4 regions of the Solibacillus sp. FSL W8-0372 genome follow, and region 1 is predicted to be linked to each of the others. Evidence: riboswitches for the same ligand, from Rfam matches in the RefSeq annotation. Region 1 holds a riboswitch; each other region holds the start of a gene.
What was found. A riboswitch is a leader RNA that binds a small molecule or an ion and turns the genes downstream of it on or off. The one in region 1 is predicted to bind S-adenosylmethionine.
Positions count from the first base shown of each region.

Region 2: it holds a riboswitch for S-adenosylmethionine, as region 1 does, so the genes downstream of both, MKY13_RS01605 (O-acetylhomoserine aminocarboxypropyltransferase/cysteine synthase family protein) here and metA (homoserine O-succinyltransferase) in region 1, are expected to answer to the same signal.
Region 3: it holds a riboswitch for S-adenosylmethionine, as region 1 does, so the genes downstream of both, MKY13_RS18305 (bifunctional homocysteine S-methyltransferase/methylenetetrahydrofolate reductase) here and metA (homoserine O-succinyltransferase) in region 1, are expected to answer to the same signal.
Region 4: it holds a riboswitch for S-adenosylmethionine, as region 1 does, so the genes downstream of both, MKY13_RS15220 (methionine ABC transporter ATP-binding protein) here and metA (homoserine O-succinyltransferase) in region 1, are expected to answer to the same signal.

Region 1 is NZ_CP150204.1:1,762,263-1,765,419, reverse strand. It holds gene MKY13_RS08675 (ABC transporter ATP-binding protein) at 1-741, shown strand, start outside; gene metA (homoserine O-succinyltransferase) at 928-1,869, opposite strand; SAM riboswitch class I at 2,060-2,168, opposite strand; gene MKY13_RS08665 (hypothetical protein) at 2,417-2,719, opposite strand; gene MKY13_RS08660 (hypothetical protein) at 2,821-3,157, opposite strand, start outside.
Region 2 is NZ_CP150204.1:320,724-323,880, forward strand. It holds gene MKY13_RS01600 (DASS family sodium-coupled anion symporter) at 1-629, opposite strand, end outside; SAM riboswitch class I at 986-1,100, shown strand; gene MKY13_RS01605 (O-acetylhomoserine aminocarboxypropyltransferase/cysteine synthase family protein) at 1,217-2,521, shown strand; gene MKY13_RS01610 (hypothetical protein) at 2,709-3,107, shown strand.
Region 3 is NZ_CP150204.1:3,587,201-3,590,357, forward strand. It holds gene MKY13_RS18305 (bifunctional homocysteine S-methyltransferase/methylenetetrahydrofolate reductase) at 1-1,487, opposite strand, end outside; SAM riboswitch class I at 1,597-1,694, opposite strand; gene hemG (protoporphyrinogen oxidase) at 1,791-3,157, opposite strand, start outside.
Region 4 is NZ_CP150204.1:2,959,932-2,963,088, reverse strand. It holds gene MKY13_RS15240 (arsenate reductase family protein) at 19-375, shown strand; gene gcvH (glycine cleavage system protein GcvH) at 456-836, shown strand; gene MKY13_RS15230 (toprim domain-containing protein) at 929-1,255, shown strand; gene MKY13_RS15225 (thioredoxin family protein) at 1,263-1,565, shown strand; SAM riboswitch class I at 1,627-1,730, shown strand; gene MKY13_RS15220 (methionine ABC transporter ATP-binding protein) at 1,888-2,916, shown strand; gene MKY13_RS15215 (methionine ABC transporter permease) at 2,909-3,157, shown strand, end outside.

The DNA.
Region 1 (3,157 bases):
CGCAATGAAAAAGTAATTTTGAATAATTTAGACTGGCATGTACAAAAAGGACAGCATTGGGCCATTTTAGGCTTGAACGGTTCAGGAAAAACAACCTTGTTAAAAGTAATCAACGGCTATATTTGGCCGAACAATGGTAAAGTGCAAGTACTAGGTGAAACTTTCGGCAATACATATATCCCTACTCTCCGAACACGCATCGGCTGGGTAAGCAATGCAATGATTGACAGCTTCAACTGGCAGGATAATGCCATTGAAATTGTGCTTAGCGGAAAATTCGGTGCGCTCCGTCTATTTAATGACGTGTCCGATACAGAAATTGAGCAGGCACTATCCTTTATGAGACAGTTTCACTGCGATCATTTGGCGAATAAATCTTTTGAGCATTTATCGCAAGGTGAACGACAACGTGTACAAATTGCACGTGCTTTAATGGCAGAACCAGAAATATTAATATTGGATGAACCATGCGGCGGACTCGATCTTATAGAGCGGGAAAACTTACTGCAAAAGATTGAGCAAATAGCACAAGGCAATCACTGCCCTACACTTATTTATGTAACGCACCATGTAGAAGAAATTTTGCCTTGTTTCAGCCATGTACTGTTAATGAAAGATGGTGAAAGCGTAGCTGCAGATACTCGCGAAGTTATATTGAATGAACAATTGCTAAGTGATTTTTTTGGCCGTGAAGTAAGTTTGCAAATACAACAAGAACGTGCATGGATTGCAGTGAAATAGAAGTGAGCGGCTGAGCTATAACCCAAAAATTGATTTCCATTCCGGGACGCTTTCCGCGGGCACGGCCTGAGCCTGTAGTCTCAGGCGTCCGTGCTCCTGCGGTTACTCGTCGCAAAAAATTTTGCTTTTCCCGCTGGAGTCTCCCTCCATTCCAATCAATTTTTTATTTCTTTCCTAGCCATTTTTTTAAATATGATATTCGATATTTTCCTCAACAAAGTGCCATTCATAAGGTGTTTCTTGGTATACGTAATAGTTTAACCAGTTGTAGAACAATAGATGTGAATGGGCACGCCATACATTTTTTGGAGCATTTTGCGGGTCATTATTTGGGAAGTAATTAATTGGAACTTCCGTATTTTCTGGATCCTTTTCAACATCTCGGAAATATTCGTCCGATAGAGTCGTCGCATCATACTCTAAATGGCCTGTAATCATGATGTGCTTATTGTTTTTTGATTGAACGATAAATACCCCCGCATCGTCCGAATAGCTGAGCAGACGCAAATCTGGGTGCGCACGGACTTCGTCAATCGAGACAGATGTATGACGTGAATGAGGCGCAACATATTCATCACTGAAGCCTCGTACTAAATCGACCGTTAAATCGGTAATCACATGTGAATAGACGCCGGAGCATTTTTTAGGCAGCTCAAATTTCCCGATACCGAAATGATGATACAGTGCAGCTTGTGCTCCCCAACATATATACATAATTGATGTAACATTTTGATCGGCCCAATCCATTACATCGGTAATTTCCTTCCAGTATCCAACATCTTCAAATTGCATTTTCTCTACCGGTGCACCTGTGATAATCAAACCATCATATCGGCGGTGTTTAATTTCATCGAATGTTTGATAGAACGTATCTAAATGTGATTTGGAAACATTTTTTGATTCATATGTAGCGGTATTTAAAAATGTCACATCTACCTGTAGTGGTGTATTTCCGAGTAAACGCAATAATTGGAGCTCGGTTTTTTCTTTTTCCGGCATTAAATTGAACACTAAAATATTCAAAGGTCGAATTTGCTGAGTTTTCGCCCGGTCTTCCTCCATAACGAAAATTTTCTCTTTTCTCAGTAGCTCACCGGCCGGTAAATGTTTCGGAATATTAATCGGCATTACACTGTCCCCCTCTAATCTTTCTAAATAATCTTAGTTTCATAACGAAAGCTATTTCAAGCTTCTTTCCTTTCAAGTAAATCATAATAGCCGCAGGGGTTTGATTATTGGAGCAAGTACCTTCATACTTGCTGAAAAAACAAAAAACCCCTCATTCCAGCACAACAGAAATGAGAGGTTAATATACCCGTTCTTATCTGCCAAGGACTTTGCCTTGCTGGAAGTAGCACCTTTCTAGTTATACTAGAGGTTGCTGAAGCATCTACGGGCCAAGTTCCCTCCGCTTCTCTTGATAAGACTATTAAATTGACACTAGTGTAACACGGTAGCGTAAGTTTTGCAATAATTCAAAAAAATATATAAAACAAATACTGTCATGACCACACTTATACCTCAATAATTTAATTATATTTAATTAGGAGTACTTTTATATAAATTATTTAACTTCTTATTAAATCTAAATAATTTCCATAATAAATCATACTTCTGGAAAAAAGAAACGTATTGTATTTTAACGATAAAAAAACAACCCTCTTTTGAAGGTTGCTCAACTTCCGATATTGTAGTTGATCATCATTTCTTTTAATATATAAAACACTTTTACTAGCTCTCTAATTGCAGCATTTGCATTATTTCTATCTCTTATATTCCCACCACTATAATAATCTAACATATAATCCGCAACTAATTGACTTTGTATTATAAAGTCGAAAGCCATGCTAGTAAATATCATAAATAAAACTGCAAATACAAAATATGCAGTTGTGTGGGTTCCATTAATAATATAGTTATAAGCATCTCTATCAACAAAAGTGGGCTTATCTTCTAGGGGATAAGGAACAGGGAACAAGCACAACACACTTTACTCTTAATAGCTATATGGGCAGGTCTCCTGACATTGCTTCATCCTACTCGTTCTATCTGTTTTAAATAGTTAGTAATAAACTTTCTTCAGCATTCTTTCTGTCCGTTTCCCTCATATATGAAATAAGGTGAATCAACCTTTAATTGTTTACTGATAAATCTCTTATAGTTCTCTTCAAGAACTTTTTCAAAACTGTTCACTATGCGACTAATATCTTCAAGTTTGCCTGTTTCTTCAAATATCTTTTTCACTTTATAATCCAATCTTCTTGAATAGTTGGTTAGATACTCTCTGGCTACAGCCATCAACTGTTCTTCTAAATCCCAGCCTTCGTTAAAGTCATTTATAAGTCCTTCACGAAGGACTCTTTCAAGTCCTTCAATAAATTCTTTATAACTACCAACCTTACCTATGCTTTCTAGA
Region 2 (3,157 bases), 1.4 Mb from region 1:
GCAGTTTTAATCCCCACATTCCAAATTGAAACAGCTTGGGTAGCGGTAATAACTAACAACGCTGCAAGTCTACTTTCTTTAGATAATCCAAAAGCCGCAACAACCCCTAATAGAATAGGGACAACTGCACCAGCACGAGCAGTCGCGCTTGGTACAACAAAAGCTAATACAATTGCTACTAAAATAGCCCCTACTACTAATGCTTTCGTTTTTGTTCCAACTAATGATAAAACCCACAGTGCAATACGCTTATGAAGGTTCGTTATTTGCATGGCAGCTGCTAAAAATAATGCAGCCCCGACTAACGCAACCGAGGAACTACTAAATCCACCTAACGCTAATTTTAACGCTTCTTTAGTGCCCATTTGTACGGAAGGATCTTCCATACTCGGAGCCAAACCTAATAAAACAGCGATGGCAGCTAATATCATTGCAGAACTAACCGGATAGGCTACCGCTTCGGTTACCCATAATATAACGGCAAATGCTAAAATAGCTAATGCTCGTTGTCCAACAACGGGAAGATCTCCACCACTATTTGGAAGTAAAACAATGGTAATGAGTGCTGCAAACGCTAAAACTATCCATAATGGTTTTAAATTTCGTTTACTTGTCGCTTCTGTTGCCATACTTAACGCCTCACTTCGTTTAAAGTTTTAGTTAAATAATAAATTAATAAGACAAAATATACCCATTCTTCTAAAAGTAAAATATATTCTTTATTTCCAATTGCAAGGGAAATCCCTTAACAATTATGATTATAGCACTTCCAAAAAATGATACATGTTAATATTTGGTGAATAAATATATTGAGAAAAATTTTGTTTTAAGCAGAAATTGTATAGAATAGTATAATAATTTTAGTGTGGGAAGATAAAATATTTTTATGAATTAATTTAAAATCAGAAAATTTTAATTTTTCGGTTGACTTATAGAATTACTCTGCTTTATACTGAGAATCAACGATGGAACATAAATCACATATCTCTTATCAAGAGCGGCGGAGGGAATAGGCCCTGAGATGCCCGGCAACCAGTAAGTGATGAACTGACTAAGGTGCTAAATCCTACAAAATGGACAATCATTTTGAAAGATAAGAGGAGGCAAACTTGCTCATGCGCAACCCTCTTCTTAACTGAAGAGGGTTTTTTTCATTTAAAAAATCCTCCTCAAAAACACCGATTTCACCATCGAATAATTTTAGGAGGTTATTAGAGTGACGAATTTAAGACCAGAAACTTTATTATTGCACGGGGGGCAAAAGCCAGATCCTGTAACGGGGGCGATTGCAGTTCCTGTATATCGTACAACTGCCTATGCATTCAATGACACTGCTCATGCGCAACGTCTATTTGCATTACAGGAAACTGGCAATATTTATTCTCGTATTATGAATCCTACAGTGGGGGCATTTGAAGAACGGGTTGCTTTACTTGAGGGGGGCACAGCTGCAGTAGGGCTTTCATCTGGCGCAGCAGCAGTGGCATTCTCCATTTTAAATGTAGCCGGTGCAGGAGATGAAATTGTTGCTGCTGGTTCTCTGTACGGAGGAACATACAATTTATTCGCAACTACATTGCCTCGCTACGGCATTACAGTAAAATTTGTGGATGAATCAGATCCTGCAAACTTCCAAGCGGCGATTACTGATAAAACGAAGGCGATCTTCGCTGAAATAATCGGAAATCCAAGCTTGAAAGTACTCGATATTGAAGCAGTAGCAAACATCGCTCATGACAATGGTCTTCCGTTATTAATAGACAGCACATTTGCTTCCCCATATGGAAGTAATCCGATTGAATTCGGCGCGGATGTTGTCATTCATTCTGCAACAAAATGGATTGGCGGTCATGGAACGACGATCGGTGGGATTGTCGTTGATGCTGGAAAGTTTGACTGGACACAAGGAAGACATCCAGGATTTACAGAACCGGATACTTCTTACCATGGTCTACGCTACGGAATTGACACAGCAGGCGCTGCATTTGCGACAAAGCTTCGTGTTCAACTATTGCGTGATTTTGGTCCAACATTATCTGCTGACGCGGCATTTAATTTCCTACAAGGACTAGAAACGCTTCATTTGCGTATTGTCCGTCACAATGAAAACACACAAAAAGTTGCCGAGTATTTAAGAAACCACCCATTTGTGGAATACGTAAATTACAACGGTTTTGAAGATTTTGAGACACATGATTTGGCGAAAAAATATTTGAAAAACGGCTTCGGATCAATCATTACGTTCGGCATTAAAGGTGGACGTGAAGCAGGGCGCCAAGTAATTGATAACGTGGAATTATTCTCGCATGTAGCAAACGTTGGGGATGCTCGTTCATTAATTATCCATCCTGCGAGCACAACGCACCAACAGTTATCTGCTGAAGAATTAAAAACTGCCGGCGTATCGGAAGAGCTCATTCGCTTATCGATCGGGTTAGAAGCAGCAGAAGATATTATCGCGGATTTAGAACAGGCATTAGCGAAAGTTGCGGCTGAAGTAGGCGCAGAGACAAACGTATAAAACTTAAAAAAAGCTTAGCTTTTCCCATTCGAGAAGCTAAGCAATTTTTAGAAAATTAATTCCTACTAATTATATAAGTTTTATTGACAAAGTTAATACCTAGTAATACAATTGGAATAATAAAACTACCAACCAAAATATTTGAAATAATGTTGCAGCATTATTGAAGGAAAAGGAGTTGTTCGACATGGGGAAAGTATACAGTGCACAAAATGTAGCAGCCTACATTATTTATGAATTAAACGAAGTAAAGGAATATGTAAATGCTTGTGCAATTCAGCAAATTTTAGCGGATGTAAATGTCATGTGGCAAAAGGTTTTTGGGCATAGTGCTTTCTCGGAACAAACTCACAATCTGGAAACAACAGGCTATGTCATAAAGGAAGTTGCTGAGGAGTATAACGTTCATGGAAGTGCGCATATTTTAACTCCAGCACGCGAATGGTTTTTAAAATATGGTGAGTTCCAGTTAGTGCAACGCCCATATGCGGTGCCAAACTACTCCGTAAAAGAAGAACTTGTTATGACAAAAATTTTAAATGCGCATCGTTTACGCGTATATAATTCTGTAAATGTAGCAGTATAAAATAACTTTAAACACTAGCCGGAGAATTTCTGCTAGTGTTTTTGTTTACC
Region 3 (3,157 bases), 1.8 Mb from region 1:
ACCGGCTGTGAAATAAAGTAATCTGCACCATGCTCGATTTTCTTCTCTAAACGAGCTACAGCACGGTCCAATACACGGACATTCGGATTAAAGGCAGCAGCCACAGAAAAATCCGCCTGTTTTCGCAGCGATTTCCCAGTAAAAGAGCTGCCTTTATTTAGCTGCTTAATAAGTGAAATAAGCTCCATTGACGAAACATCATAAACGCTCGTCGCCCCCGGGAAATCCCCCACTTTTGTCGGGTCCCCAGTGATGACTAAAATATCGTGAAGTTCCAGCGCATCAAGTCCCATTAAATGTGACTGGAGCCCAATTAAATTGCGGTCACGGCACGTTAAATGCGGCAATGAACGAATTCCATGCTCTTTTAAAATCGCAGCCATTGCGATATTACTGATGCGCGGGGATGCAAGTGAGTTATCCGCCATCATAATGACATCGGCTCCCGCTTTTGCCAGTTGTTTTGCTCCTTCGACAAACCCGTCAATTTCCAGATGACGCGGTGTATCAAGTTCCACAATAACAGAACGTTCACGTTTTGCTTTTTCATGGAGCGGCTCTTGCTTACGTGGCTCCGGAATACGGACAAATTGTGTATGCCCTGGTTTTTCTTCTTTCGTTTCAATTGGTTGCATATTCGCCAGACGTTGTTTTACCGCCGCAATATGCTTCGGTGTCGTCCCACAACAACCGCCAATTAAACGGACACCTTGATTTACGAGTTCAACGGCCGCACGTGCGAAATAATCCGTTTCTGATTCATAGACAACACGACCATCTTCAATATCTAATAACGAAGCATTCGGGTAAGCTGATAAAAAAGCCTTGTTCGGTAAGTTGACTCCTTCAAACGCTTGAATTGTATGGAAAGGACCTAACCGGCAGTTACTCCCAACAATATCTGCACCTAACCTTTCCAAATCATGAAATGCTTCATTTAAAGACATTAAATTTTGAAGAACACCTGGTTCCTGCATTGTCACTTGAGCAATGATCGGTAAATCGGTCATTGAACGTAATAGGTGGACACAATGCGATAATTCTTCAAAATCGTAATACGTTTCCAATAAGAATCCATCCGGTTCGCCAGCTAGTAATACTTCCACTTGCTCTTGAAAGGCAGTTAAGATTTCATCTAATGTTGCATCACTTTTTCGAATCCCTCGAATACCTCCGATTGTTGCCAGAACATACTGCCCTCCCGGAGCAGCTGCACGCTTCGCAATCTTCAGCGCAGCTTCGTTAAATTCTTTTACTCGATTTTCAAAACCATATCGAGCTAACTTAATCGCATTCGCTCCATATGTATTTGTTTGAATAATATCTGCACCTACAGCAATATATTCACTATGAATTTTCTCGATAATTTCAGGTCGTGCAATATTCATTTCCTCATGGCAGTAATCCAACCCATAAGAATAAAGTAAAGTTCCAATTGCTCCGTCCGCCGTTAAAACGCGTGTTTTTAAATCTTGTAATAAACCCAATTATTTCACTCCATTATTCACAGTATTTTCAGTATATTTTTAATACAAAAAAGCCTTCTTTCACTAAGCAAAAGAAGGCTTGATAGTTGTCAGTCGTCAACTTAATCCCTTCTCATCTTCTGGCTATCGCCACTGGATTTAGCACCTGACATAATGTTGGTTGCTGAAGTTTCAACGGGCCAGTCCCTCAACTTCTCTCGATAAGAAATTTTATGAATTTTTCAAAAAATTTAAAATTATTTAAGCTATCATATCGTTATCTAAATAAGACGTCAATACCCTTTAGCCTAATAAAGTATTTCTTTACATAATTCGTGCAATAATTTGTTCCGCCGTTTTTTTACCGTTTTGAATACAAGCGCCGATCCCTACCCCAAAGTACGAACATCCAGCTAAAAGCAGGTTCGGATAGTGCACTTCTAAATAGTCCACAACTTTAGATAACGCTTCATTATGCGCTAAATCATAGCGGGGCATCTGATTAATCCATTTCGTTACATTTACGACGGTTGGTTTCGCTTCAATACCCAAACTTAAACGAATATCCTCCATTGCGACTTTCTCCAACTCTTCATCTGACATGGCTGCCAGTTCTTCATAACGCGGATTAATATTTTTATAAAATAAACGAACGAGCAGATTCCCTTCTGCTGAAGTATGCTTCCATTTACGACTTGTCCAAGTAGATGCATTACACACTAAATCACTATTATGGGAAACGATGAAACCTGTACCATCTGCCGGTAAAACACTATCCGGTACATCAAAGCCAACATACATCGTTAATGCAGATGCTGTTGTAAACTTTTCTAACTGTCTATCCAATTTGTCATCTTGCAATAAAGTACGTACTGTATTATTCGGTACAGCAAGGACCACAATATCCGCTATAATCGTTTCGTCTTCTAATACAACTTTATACTGTTCCCCTACTTTTTGTATTTGCTCAGTTGCAGCTTTTTTTATGAATTCCACTTCCGGCAATTGCTCTTCAAGGTGGTCAATTAATGAAGATAAACCTTTTTCGAAAGATATAAATTTCTTATCCGCTGCTTTTTCAAACTGCTCGCGATTAGCTTCAAAGCCTTTCATAATCGATCCATAATTATTTTTATAATCAACTAAATACGGTAGCGTTGACGCTAAGCTCAGCTGGTATAAATCTCCCGAATATACCCCTGCCAATACAGGAGCAATTTGTTTTCGCACAATTTCTTCACCTAAAAAATATTCCAAAAATGCACCAATGGAACTTTCCTTCGTAAAATCTGTATTTGGAATGTCTATATCCTGTAATGCTCTTTTCTTTCCTTCTTCTGAAATTAACGTGCTCGACATAAGTGATTCCACGCTCATCGGAATCCCGAATGTAGACCCCGCGGGAATAGCATGTAGCTCATTATTAGTATGAATGTAGGAAATGCCTGTTTCGTTATAAACAAGCTTCGATTCAAAGTTAAGTTCCTTCACAAGCTCTAACACATTCGGATGGCGGGCAACAATGGAATCCGCGCCGGTTTCCATAATAAACCCTCCTTCATGTACGGAATGTATTTTTCCACCTAAATAAGGATTTTTTTCGATTAATACTAATCGTGCTTCGATATTCTTTTCGTGCATTTGATTTTTCAAATAATGCATTGTACATAATCCAGTAATTCCGCCACCTA
Region 4 (3,157 bases), 1.2 Mb from region 1:
GTAAAGAGGAGTTCTTTTATGACAGTGAAATTTATCCAATACCCAAAATGTACTACATGCAAAAAAGCACAGAAATGGCTAGATGAAAATGGTATTCAATATGAAAATATTAACATCGTTGAAGAAACGCCTTCTAAAGAGCAACTTAAAGCGTATTATGAAGCTAGTGGGTTGCCTTTAAAGAAATTCTTTAATACTTCAGGTATGAAATATCGTGAGCTGGAACTAAAAGACAAATTGCCTTCGATGTCTGATGATGAGCAATTAGAGCTATTAGCTTCAGATGGTATGTTAATCAAGCGTCCAATAGTGACAGATGGCAAAAAATTAACATTAGGTTTTAAGGAGTCTGACTTCTCAGAATCGTGGAAATAAACCGGTATTCACGTTGTATTTCCGAACGAAATATGGCAAAATGAAGTTGAATGTACTACATAATAACTGGAGGTTTTTTAATGAGCACACCTAAAGAGTTACTTTATTCAAAAGAGCATGAGTGGGTTAAAGTTGAAGACGGCAAAGCAACAATCGGAATTACAGATTTTGCACAAGCTGAATTAGGGGACATCGTGTTTGTGGAGTTACCGGAAGTAGGCGATGAAGTTTCAAAGGATCAGCCATTCGGTAGTGTAGAATCTGTTAAAACTGTTTCGGAACTTTATGCTCCAATCTCAGGTAAAGTTGTTGCGATTAACGAAGAACTTTTAGACAACCCAGAATACGTAAATGAATCTCCTTACGGTACAGCTTGGATGATTACGGTTGAAGTAACGAACGACGAAGAAGTTAAAGAATTAATGGATGCAGATGCTTATACTGCATTAATTGAACAATAAATGTTTCAACACCAAAGCCTATTAGTTAAAGGTTTTGGTGTTTTTTTGCTATTGTATAGATAGCCGTAATTGATGAAAGGAAGCGTATCTCTATGGGAAAATGCATTGTAGTTGAAGGACGGGCCGATAAAATGAGGTTAATTCCTTTATTGGCTGAAGAAGTCACGATAATTTGTACTAATGGAACAATAAGTGAAGTCAATTTAATCGAATTACTAGAAGACTATGAGCATTATGAAATTGTGACAATGTTTGATGCAGACAAAAATGGTGAAAAGTTAAGAAAACTAATGAACCGGGCATTTCCTGAAGTAACTCAGCTAATTATACCTCGAGAATATGTAGAGGTAGAAAAGACTCCCAAACTAATTTTACGGAACTTATTAATACAAGCAAAATTTTTAATAAAAGAAGGATGACTTAAATATGGAACAATGGTCAAGAGAGCAGTGGGAACAAAATATACAACAATATGATCAAACCGCATTTTTCCTATACACCCCAATGTGCGGTACTTGTGAACTTTCGGAAAGAATGCTGAAAGTAGTTGAGAAATTACTACCAGATTTACCACTAGGTATGGCAAATATCAATTATATTGAGGGGTTGGCCAACGATTTGAAAATCGAAAGCGTACCTTGTTTAATTGTTTCTGACAATGGAAAAGTGTCAAAAAAGTTATATGCATTTAAATCCGTACCATTTTTGTATGAAATATTAAAAAAGTAATTGACGTCTTCTCTTTAGCATGATAAAGTAACAGACATAATAATAAAACTTAATAACGTTGCTCTTATAAAGAGAGGTGGAGGGAAGTGCCCTATGAAGCCCGGCAACCAGCATTTTATGCAAAGGTGCCAATTCACACAAAGTTTAAACTTTGAAAGATGAGAGAACGGTTTACCGTATAAATTTTTATGTGAAACCTTTCTACTTGTCGTGAGTAGGAAGGTTTTTTTGGTGTAATTTTATTTTCGAAGATGCGAAAAAAACACTAAAAACATTATATTGAAATTACAGGTAGGTTATTTCAAGAGAAGGGGTACGACGCATGATTGATATACAAAATATCACGAAAGTATATAACACAAAAAACGGTGAGCTTACAGCGGTAGACAATGTTAGCTTATCGATTGAAAAAGGAGAAATATACGGTATTATCGGCTACAGTGGTGCTGGTAAAAGTACAATGATCCGCCTATTAAATGGTCTGGAAAAACCTTCAACAGGTTCAGTTATTGTAGGTGGACAGGATATTTCTAAAGCATCAGGGGCAAAGTTAAGAGAAGCACGCCAAAAAATTAGTATGATATTTCAGCACTTTAATTTACTTTGGTCGCGCACAGTCGAAGAAAATATTGCATTTCCTCTTGAAATCGCTGGTGTTTCCAAATCTCAGCGTGCCAAACGAGTGGAAGAGCTGATTGAACTAGTAGGTCTAAAAGGAAGAGGAAAAGCCTATCCATCACAACTTTCAGGTGGTCAAAAACAACGTGTCGGCATAGCCCGCGCATTAGCGAACAACCCGGAAGTTCTTCTATGTGATGAAGCCACTTCAGCACTTGATCCAGAGACGACGGATTCTATTTTAGAGCTATTACTGGATATTAATAAAAAGATCGGCTTAACAATTGTACTGATTACACATGAAATGCATGTTATTCGCAAAATCTGTAACCGTGTGGCTGTTATGGAAGCAGGAAAAGTAGTGGAACAGGGAGATGTTCTGCAGGTCTTCCAACACCCACAAGCGCCGATTACCAAAAATTTCGTTTCGCAAGCTTCTGGAGAAACGCAGGAAATGCAGGCGTCACTAGAGCAAATTTTAGCCAATTACCCAGCAGGAAAAATTGCCAAATTAACATTTGCGGAGGCAACGACAGAACAGCCGGTAATATCTCAGATGATTAAGCAATTTGACATAGTCGTTAATATCGTTCACGGGAAAATATCCAATACAACAGCCGGTTCATTCGGTACGCTATTTATTCATATCGATGGTGAGCAACACGAAGTAGAGAAGGCATTAAACTTCTTAACAATGCAGGAAATTCAAACGGAGGTGATTGAGCATGCTTAATCAATTATTTCCGAACGTTGACTGGGGTAAAATGCTCGACGCAACATATGAAACTGTTTATATGACAGCTGTAGCGACGGTCATTACATTCATCCTCGGAATTCTAATAGGAATTGTATTGTTTTTAACAAGTGACAACCAGTTATGGGCAAATAAAGTCGTTCACTTTTTGACTGGGTCGCTCGTAAATATTTTCCGTTCGATTCCATTTATCGTATTAATTATTTTATTAATACCGTTT